3 regions of the Pseudoalteromonas sp. GutCa3 genome follow, and region 3 is predicted to be linked to each of the others. Evidence: predicted binding sites of a transcription regulator. Region 3 holds the regulator's gene; each other region holds the start of a gene.
What was found. Region 3 encodes ArgR, which controls arginine synthesis, uptake and breakdown. Its sites were predicted from a motif close to ANTGAATANNTATTCANT; they were not measured.

Region 1 (3,290 bases), on a different contig from region 3:
ACATCACCCATAGTTCACACTAATAAAGGGGTGTTTAAAGGTTTAGCTAACCCGTTAACAGTGTGTCGTTATCATTCTTTAGTGGTTAAATCACAAACTCTACCTAAAGAACTTGAAGTAACCGCATGGACTCAGACTGAGCAAGGCGAGTTTGACGAAATTATGGGGTTACTTCATAAAGAACTAGCAATCGAAGGTGTGCAGTTTCACCCCGAAGCTATTCTAACTGATCAAGGCTTAGAACTGCTTGATAACTTTTTAACTCGCTTCTAATGTTATAATACACAGAGCATTTAATACTTTATTAATGGATGTCATGACTGAACTTGTAGCCCAGCAGCGTACTGCCAAAATACTAAGCCAACGGGCTCATGACTTATTGCTTGGGCACAGCTTTGCGCATCAGCAAATTGGTTTCATTCATACATTAGATATAGATTACGGCGAACCCATGAAGCAACGTACTTTGCTTCAGGTTGAAGTGGCCGCACAGAATAAACGCCAGCAAAGCAGTACTGCACATCATAAGTACCGCGCTCAAGCGAGTGAGCAACTGCACAAAACAATTGAAACAGCTATATATAAGCAGCTTGAAGATATAGATGGCGTAATTCACAGTACTATAGGTATTGAAGATGGCATTGCCAATATACTCGATATATTAGCTGTAAAGTCGGCATCGGTAGGGCGTTTAGAGCCACTGGTTAATGATATAAGCTGGTTGGGTAGAGAATTAGTAACGCTTGTTAATTTACCTTACTACCGTAATCAACGTAGTAAAAACACGTCTGTAAAAGTAGATAAACCATCGCTTGCCCTTCGTTATATTGGCCTTGATAACTTACAGCTAGTGATTCCTACATTTGCAGCGCGTCATTGGATGCCACATAGCACCGAACCATTTTCATTATTAAAACGCCGGCTACGCGACAGCGCGATGGCAAACGCGATTGCAGCGCAAAAAATTGCACAAATTAATAATGTGAATGACGTTCATGCATTTACCCTTGGTATGCTTTTAGATGTAGGGCGAATTGCATTAGTGCGCTTGTACTTAAAAACGTTTGAGAAAGTATGGCAACGCAAAGTGCAGTTAGCCCGAAATGAAAACCAAAAAGATTTACACACCGCATTATTAGAGCTACAGCCCGACCCGCTATTTTTAACCACTCTACTTAGCAATAAGTCGATAGAAGTAAGCGCCAAAGTAATAGACAAAATGGCTTTTAAATATTTACCGTTTAAAGGTGTCATGCAGCAGCTAGTAAATGGGGTAGATAAAGGCGATACATTACTGCCGTTAACAGAAGTAATGCTAAAGGCACGTTGCTACTCTCAATATCTTAATTTAAAAGAGCATCAACTTATTGAGCCTGATGAAACTCTAAGCTGGTTTTCGTACTTTAAGTTCACTAAAACGGAACTAAAAACCCTCCAATCGAGTAATTTTACCAATTTAGCTATTCAAATTGACTAAAAATCTGAATTTTTTGTTAATTTTTTTGCGACTAACCATTCATTCTCACTCTATTGTTATATTGCATATTTGCCGATTAAAGCATGCGCGCCTTGGTGCTCATGCGGTTAGTTGTTTAAAAATAAGCATAAATAGCTATGCAAATAGTTATTCACTATCTATGAAATAATATCTTTAGCCCTTTATTTTCAAGGGATACATGAAAGTTTTTAACGAGACAGATATAAGTAATTCTGAAATAATGTGCGTCTGAAAATTGAACCACAAAGCAATTTTGCGCAATTATCAGGTTACTGATCTTGCCTATAAAGTTGGTTACAAATATTAACCAAACACCTATTTTGATGTTTTGTGTTGCTCACAATTAAGAGGAAATAAAATGACAGTCAATCGCGAATTATTTGATCACGTAATGGTTCCTAACTACGCACCTTCAAGCGTAATTCCTGTTCGAGGCGAAGGTTCTCGCGTATGGGATCAAGAAGGTCGAGAGTTTATCGACTTTGCTGGTGGTATTGCAGTTAACTGTCTTGGCCATTGCCACCCTGCATTAGTAGGCGCATTAAAAGAGCAAGGCGAAAAAATCTGGCATCTATCAAATGTAATGACCAATGAGCCGGCACTTCGTCTAGCTAAAAAAATGGTTGATGCTACATTTGCTGAAAAAGTTTATTTTGCCAACTCAGGCGCAGAAGCAAACGAAGCAGCGCTTAAGTTAGCGCGTCGTTTTGCACTTGATAAGTTTGGCGCAGAAAAATCACAAATCATCGCGTTCAACAAAGGTTTCCACGGTCGTACATTCTTTACCGTAACTGTGGGTGGCCAAGCTGCATATTCAGATGGTTTTGGTCCTAAGCCTGGCGACATTGTACATTGTGATTATAACGACCTAGCTGCTTTTGAAGCGCTTATCAGCGACAAAACATGTGCCGTAATGATGGAACCTCTACAAGGTGAAGGCGGTATTGTTTCACCCACTGACGAGTTTGCTCAAGGCGTTCGCGATTTATGTACTAAACATAACGCACTGCTTATTTTTGATGAAGTTCAAACAGGTGTTGGCCGTACTGGCGATTTATACGCATACCAAGGCTTAAACATAGTACCTGATATTTTAACTTCAGCTAAAGCACTTGGCGGCGGTTTTCCTATTGGCGCTATGATCACAACAACTGAGATTGCACAGCACCTTAAAGTAGGTACTCATGGTTCTACTTATGGCGGCAACCCGCTTGCGTGTGCTGTTGCAGAAGCTGCATTTGATACAGTAAATACGCCAGAAGTACTTGCTGGCGTAAAAGCTAAAGCAGCATTATTTAATGAACTACTTACTGCGGTTAACGAAAAATACAACGTATTTAGCGAAATCCGTGGCCAAGGTTTATTAATTGGTGCAGTAGTGAGCGAGCAATATAAAGGTCGTGCAAAAGAGTTTTTAGTGGCAGGGACTGAGCAAGGCCTTATGTCATTAGTTGCTGGTGCAGACGTAATACGTTTCACTCCATCTTTAGTAATTCCTGAAGCGGACATTCGCGAAGGTATGGCACGCTTTGAAAAAGCAGTAGCAAGCGTAGTAAACGCATAAGCGACTTAAGCCAACCAATTAAGGGCAAGCACTACTTGCCCTGCAATTCCTATTTACCGTTATTTATAAGGGAGCAAGCGGACTCATGATGATCCTTCGCCCAATCCAGCAAAATGATTATTCAGCATTACTGAAAATTGCCCACGAATCAGGGCATGGTTTTACGTCTTTGCCATTAAACGAAGAACTATTGCAAAAAAAGATCGACCATTCAGTAAGCTCTTTTGC
Region 2 (3,290 bases), on a different contig from region 3:
ATCTATTTTATCGAGGCTATCGATGAGTAATAAATGCTTGTTCTCACTAAAGCCCCTCTCAAGCAAATAGTGATGACTAAAGTTATCACGCAGTACTGCTATTTTATATTTTTTAGCATCATTGAGAGTATTTAACTTTATACCTCTAGATTTTAGACCATAAATGGCTGAATCAAAGCTTTCCAGTTCACCTACCCAGTTAAACTTACTTTCTCTATTAGGTAATCGAACAATTGAAAATATACAGGTATTTTTATCACGTAGCGCTACATTGTAAGATATGGCCCAACTATGCGCCAACATAGTGTATTTTATACCAGTACCTTCTAGCGCTTTATGAACTTTATCGACAGAACGGCCAGCGAGTTTATTATCTTCATTGAGATACTGAAAGTCCGGAAATACTTCCGTTACTATTGTGATTTCAGTTGCATCAACTTTAATACAGCTAATGAACAATAAAAAGATCAATAATTTCATTTAGCAAGGCCTCAACTAACTCATTATAAGTATTTAATAAATATAGCTGAGGCTTTATGAACTGCTAGTTTTTAGTCATGTAATGCACACTTATACGCTGATAGTGCTAGTATTTATAGCTCCTACAGCTTACTTGTTCATCGCACTAATTAAAAAGGCTGAAATTTTAGCGCCTTCTCTAAGTGTCGTTTCAGAGCTTGATTGACCCACTAAAGAGCTGTCGGTAAATGGCGCTATTTCCATCATATCAGCACCCGTAATCGGAAACTCATCCGCAATGGCTGATAAAATATCAAGCGCATGCTGTGGTGTTAAACCATTATGTTCTGGCGTACCTGTGGCAGATGCAAACTCTGCATCAAGCGCATCAATATCAAAGCTTACGTATACTTCATCAACGTTATCAGCTTTTAATTGTGCAATAGCGTCGGCAGCAACCGCTGCTGCGCCGCGCTCAATGATTTCATGTGCCCAATGTTGCTTAACGCCAAAGGTACTTTCCCAGTGCGCTTTAGGCTTGCCACTTGAGCGTATACCAAATTGTATTAAATGATGTGGCGCTGGTAAAAACTCTAAAATATGTGTACACCAAGAGCCAAAACATAAATCTATGCCTAGGCGCTCAACAAGTAAATCTGTATGCGCGTCAAAGTGAATAATAGCAGTACGCTTACCTTGCTCACGTTTTGCTTTTAAGTACGCTTTGGTAAGTGGGTAACTAATTGAGTGATCGCCACCAATACCAAATATCCCTTTATCTTTAAATGTCGCGTAAAAGCTGTCGCATACATCCTCTGTGATTGATAATGGGCTTACGTAGTAGTCGTTATCTTCATTACCGTATAGGGCTTTTTGGCAATTAGAAATGGTTGCATCATTTAGGTATTTATCATGAAGTAAATGTGGGATTACACGTACATCGCCTAAATCAAACGAGTGACACTGCGGTTGCTGATCAATTAAAGCTGAGCGCACAAACAGTGGCCCCCAGTTTGCACCGCGTAAAATACCACCGCCACAGTCTGAGCTAATACCTAACATAACGGCTTTATGTGGAGAATTTGGTAATTCATTTAAAGACTCGCGCCACAAATTATCAACGTTTTCAGTTTGTCCATAAAGTTTATTACGCAGTGCGGCTTTGCGCTCTTTTGCAGTATTTACTGTGTATACGCCATCACCCGGTGCGCACAAACAGTGCTCAACTTTGTTTTTAAATGCTTCAAATTGTGTGCTCATAATAAACTCCTTCGATTTTTATTCTGTACGTAGCTAATTACTTTTGATTAGTTATGCAAAATCACCAAAAGTGCCTAAACTTCAAATAAATTCCACTTTGCTAAATAAGTCTGTGCCTAATATAAATAAACACGTTATCTTTTACGTGCTTAATACAAATTTAAGCCATTGAATTAATTTAATATTAATGAATATTTGCCATAAACTATTTAATTGTAGTTACGCGCTTGGTTGATACTTATTATGTCTGCTTGAACATGTCAACAGCACAACAAGGCTACTTGTATAAGCACTTGATTGAATATTCATAGTTGATGAATAAATCAAATTAGTTCTTAAAATTATTAAGACTTAATTGGAGGAGTTAAGATAAAACGGACAATCGTCCTGTACTTGATAAACGTTTCTAGCAATGATGCTAGATTGACACAATTTATTATAAAAAGGCTTAGCTATGGAAAAGGTATTTCACTTAGGACTATGTATTGACGATCTTAAAGGTGCAAAACTTGCGATTGTACCGGGCGATCCAGATCGTGCTGCACGCATTTCACAATTCCTAGACAACCCAACCTGCCTTGCTCAAACTCGTGAGTTTCATGTTTACTTAGGTCAACTAAACGGCCATTCGGTGGTTGTTTGTTCTACGGGTATTGGTGGTCCATCTACGTCGATTGCAGTAGAAGAATTAGCACAACTTGGCGTGCGTAAATTTTTACGTATTGGTACAACAGGTGCGATTCAGCCACATATCAACGAAGGCGAAATTTTAATTAGCCAAGCGTCTGTACGTTTAGACGGTGCAAGCCAGCATTTTGCTCCTCTTAGCTACCCTGCTGTGTCTGACTTTTATGCAACACAAGCTATGGTACAAGCATGTAAAAACTTAAATATCGATTTTCATATTGGTATTACTGCATCAAGCGATACATTTTATCCAGGACAAGAGCGTTACGATACGCATTCTGGTTACGTTCCTAAATCACTACAAGGTAGCTGCGAAGAGTGGCAAAAACTGGGCGTGATGAACTACGAAATGGAATCAGCAACATTATTTACTATGTGTGCAGCCCTTGGTTTACAAGCAGCATGTGTTGCCGGCGTACTTGTTAATCGTACTCGCCAAGAAATACCAAATGTTGACCATGGCGAAATTGAGCGTAAATCTGTAGCGGTAGTATTAGAAGCGGCTAAAGTATTACTTGATTAATACCAAGTAAACTCAATAGATAAAATTGTAAAGCACAGCTCTGGCTGTGCTTTATTGTTTTTAAGAGTTTATTTTAGCTGAGCGCTAATTACTTCTATTGCCGGTAGATTTTTAAAACTTGCAAGTACAGCACGTGCTACACCCTCTTGGTTTTCATGGCCTGCGGTTTCTAAAAGTGTAATACCTTTTACCGTCTGCTCATCAAAGCTAAGCCCTGCGATAAATAATTGGCTAAGTGCACTTTGTAGTGGCGACAAGCTTGGGCTGTATGCTGCGTTTTCTGCGTAACTTCCGTAAAAATCACCATTTTTAAATGTACTAATTTTTACTGCACTAAAGTTTTTACTATAGGGTACGTATG
Region 3 (3,290 bases):
GGTGGCCAACAGCAGCGTGTAGCTATTGCTCGTGCATTAGCTTATAAACCTAGTTTATTGCTACTTGATGAACCTTTTTCAAATATAGATACGCAAGTACGCTTTGAATTAATTGCCGATATACGTCGAATTATTAAGGCAACCCAAGTATCTGCTGTGTTTGTTACACATTCAAAAGAAGAGGCGTTTGCCTTTTCAGATACACTTGCCATTATGCATCGCGGTAAAATTGAGCAACAAGGCACGCCTGAGCAGCTTTTTGCAGCTCCATGTTCAAAGGAGGTTGCAGAGTTTCTGGGTCAAGGCATATACTTGAGCGCAGAAGTATTAACAGCAACTGAATACAAAACACCATTTGGTTTAGTCGAATCTTATATTGAGAGTAAGCATAACGTAAGCGTAGGGCTTATATATGTACGCCCTCATCAAATAGAATTAGTGGCAGATAACCAAAGTGACAAATTCAGCAAGCGAGCTACAATCATAAGTCGTCGCTTTATTGGTTCGGCGTATGTTTATTCACTTGTTATTGATGAACAAGAAATTGAAGTTGCTGCACAATATGGCCAGTCATTTGAAAATAATGAACAGGTTATAATAAAAATAAAACCTCACACGGTGAATTTTTTCGAATCGTAATTAATTTGTTATTCGCTGTGTTTTTATCTGTAAAACTAAGGAATAACAATGGCGCAAGCGCAATCAGGGATTTGTGCTGAAGCAAACTTACACGGTTTGCACTTATTTTTTAATGTGTTTGATGGTCAAGATGAATCACTTCGCGCAAAGTTAAAACAAGTAAGCGCTATTGAAGAAGAATTTAGCGATCAATTTTCAGAATCAATGCTCTCTTGCATGGTTGCTATTGGTGCGCAATATTGGCCGCATATCCTCCCTGAATACATCCCAAGCGAGCTACAGAGCTTTCCTAATATAAACCATAGCGATCATCAAATGAGCGTACAACCGTGCGATTTATTTGTGCAAATTCGCTCTGACCGTGAAGACGTTAACCATTTATTTGCGCTGCAAATTTTAAAACTATTTGCTCCCGATGTTGAGCTGGTGGAGCAAATTCGTAATTTTCGCTTTTTAGATGGTCGTGATTTTAATGGTTTTATTTATGGTGGCGACACCGCACATGGAAGAAAAAAGCGCGCTACGGCTTTAATTAGTAACCCTGGTAATTTTGAAGATCAGGGGAGTTATATTCATGTACAGCGTTATAAGCATGACTTAACTATGTGGCAGCATTTATCATTGAGCGAGCAAGAACAAATAATGGGGCGTACGCGCCTTGATAACACGCTAATTACCCCTGCGATCGAAACCAGCCATGCTTCGCGAAGTGAGCTAAAAGACGAAGACGGACAACCGCTACTATTAAATCAGAGCATGCCTTATGGCGATGTGTATGAGCAGGGAATGTTATCAATTACATGCGCTTGTACGGGCACCGCATTTGAAAAAGTACTTAATAGTCGTTTAGGGGAAGGGGATCGTTACGACCACTGGCTTGATTTTACTCAAGCCGATATGGGTTCTGCTTTCTTTGCGCCTTCAGTCGGGTTTTTAAAACAAATTTAGTTTGCTATTAAACCGTATCAAATAAAATGCGAACACGTTCAAGTGTTACATCTATTTCAGATATTTTAGCAGGAGCGATAAAAATAGTATCGTCGCCTGCAATTGTTCCTAGTACGCCATCTGCTTTACCTAATGAATCTAATAAACGAGCGATAAGCTGAGCGGCGCCTGGACTGGTACGAATAATGATCATCATTTCGTTGTGCATAATGTCGATTACTAATTGGCGTAATGGGCTTTTAGCCGTAGGTACACCCATTTCAGCAGGTAAGCAGTAAACCATTTCTTGTTTGGCGTTACGTGTGCGTACAGCACCAAATTTACTTAGCATGCGCGATACTTTACTTTGGCTTATATTGTCAAAGCCTTGATCTTTTAATGCATCAACTATTTCGCCTTGAGAGCCAAAATTTTCTTCTTTTAATAGTGATTTAAATGCTTTTACCAGTGCTTCTTGTTTATCTTGTGGTTGCATAGTCTTTATTCGTTTTTGTTATTTATGCCGCAAATTCTACACAAAAATGAATAATTATGCAGCAGTTGTTTAGTTAACTTGCCAGTTTGATGCGTTAAATCACAAAAGTTTACGACTATGGTCGAAAATATACTTGAAATAGACAGGATAAATTTGTTTTTAGTCGCTAATTTCATTATCTTAAGAGCCACAAATGTTTCCTACCTCAAATTACGGAGAATTCCAATGAAAGTTGCTGTATTAGGTGCTGCAGGCGGTATCGGCCAAGCGTTGTCTTTATTATTAAAAACAGGCTTACCAGCTGGCTCTGAATTATCACTTTATGATGTTGCACCAGTAGTACCAGGTGTTGCGGTTGACCTTTCTCACATCCCAACAGATGTTAAAGTAGCAGGCTTTGGCGCAGACGAATTAAACAAAGCGCTTGAAGGCTCTGACATCGTTCTTATCCCAGCGGGTATGCCACGTAAACCAGGTATGGATCGTGCTGATTTATTTAATGTAAATGCTGGTATCATCAAAACTTTAGCAGAAGGCATTGTTGCTAGCTGTCCTAAAGCGTTAGTAGGTATTATTACTAACCCAGTAAATGGCACAGTTCCAATCGTTGCTGAAGTATTCAAAAAAGCAGGTACTTACGACGCTAAACGCGTATTCGGTATTACTACGCTTGACGTTATTCGTTCAGAAGCATTTGTTGCTGAACTTAAAGGCGTAGACGTAGCAACTGTTAAAGTACCAGTAATTGGTGGTCACTCAGGCACAACTATTCTTCCTCTACTTTCTCAAGTTGAAGGTGTTTCTTTCACTGATGAAGAAGTTGCTGCACTTACTCCACGTATCCAAAATGCGGGTACTGAAGTTGTAAATGCTAAAGCAGGCGGTGGTTCAGCTACGCTATCTATGGGTGCTGCTGCAGCTCGTTTTTGTATGTCTTTAGTTAAAGGCCTACAGGGTGAAGAAGTTGTAGATTACGCTTACGTTGCTGTTGAAAATGGCGATGCAGAGTACTTTGCACATCCAGTACGTTTAGGTAAAAACGGCGTAGAAGAAATTCTTTCTTACGGCGAACTAAGCGCATTTGAAACAAAAGCAAAAAATGACATGCTTGAAACACTGAAAAAAGACATCAAAGAAGGTGTTGATTTCATGGCGTAATAGCCAAAGTAGAATAACAAAAAAGCCTGCATTTGCAGGCTTTTTTATTGCTCAGAATTAATTTCACACT

Region 1: the regulator ArgR is predicted to act here: its motif matches at 1,604-1,621, upstream of CXF64_RS08670 (aspartate aminotransferase family protein).
Region 2: the regulator ArgR is predicted to act here: its motif matches at 1,762-1,779, upstream of CXF64_RS11315 (arginase family protein).

The regions. Positions count from the first base shown of each region.
Region 1 covers NZ_PJBK01000047.1:39,850-43,139, reverse strand. The annotation lists gene CXF64_RS08680 (anthranilate synthase component II) at 1-273, shown strand, start outside; gene CXF64_RS08675 (HDOD domain-containing protein) at 317-1,477, shown strand; gene CXF64_RS08670 (aspartate aminotransferase family protein) at 1,857-3,062, shown strand; gene astA (arginine N-succinyltransferase) at 3,148-3,290, shown strand, end outside.
Region 2 covers NZ_PJBK01000067.1:303,982-307,271, forward strand. The annotation lists gene CXF64_RS11310 (amino acid ABC transporter substrate-binding protein) at 1-480, opposite strand, end outside; gene CXF64_RS11315 (arginase family protein) at 610-1,719, opposite strand; gene udp (uridine phosphorylase) at 2,174-2,929, shown strand; gene cdd (cytidine deaminase) at 2,998-3,290, opposite strand, start outside.
Region 3 covers NZ_PJBK01000011.1:17,780-21,069, forward strand. The annotation lists gene CXF64_RS00115 (ABC transporter ATP-binding protein) at 1-639, shown strand, start outside; gene CXF64_RS00120 (Dyp-type peroxidase) at 688-1,587, shown strand; gene argR (transcriptional regulator ArgR) at 1,595-2,062, opposite strand; gene mdh (malate dehydrogenase) at 2,288-3,220, shown strand.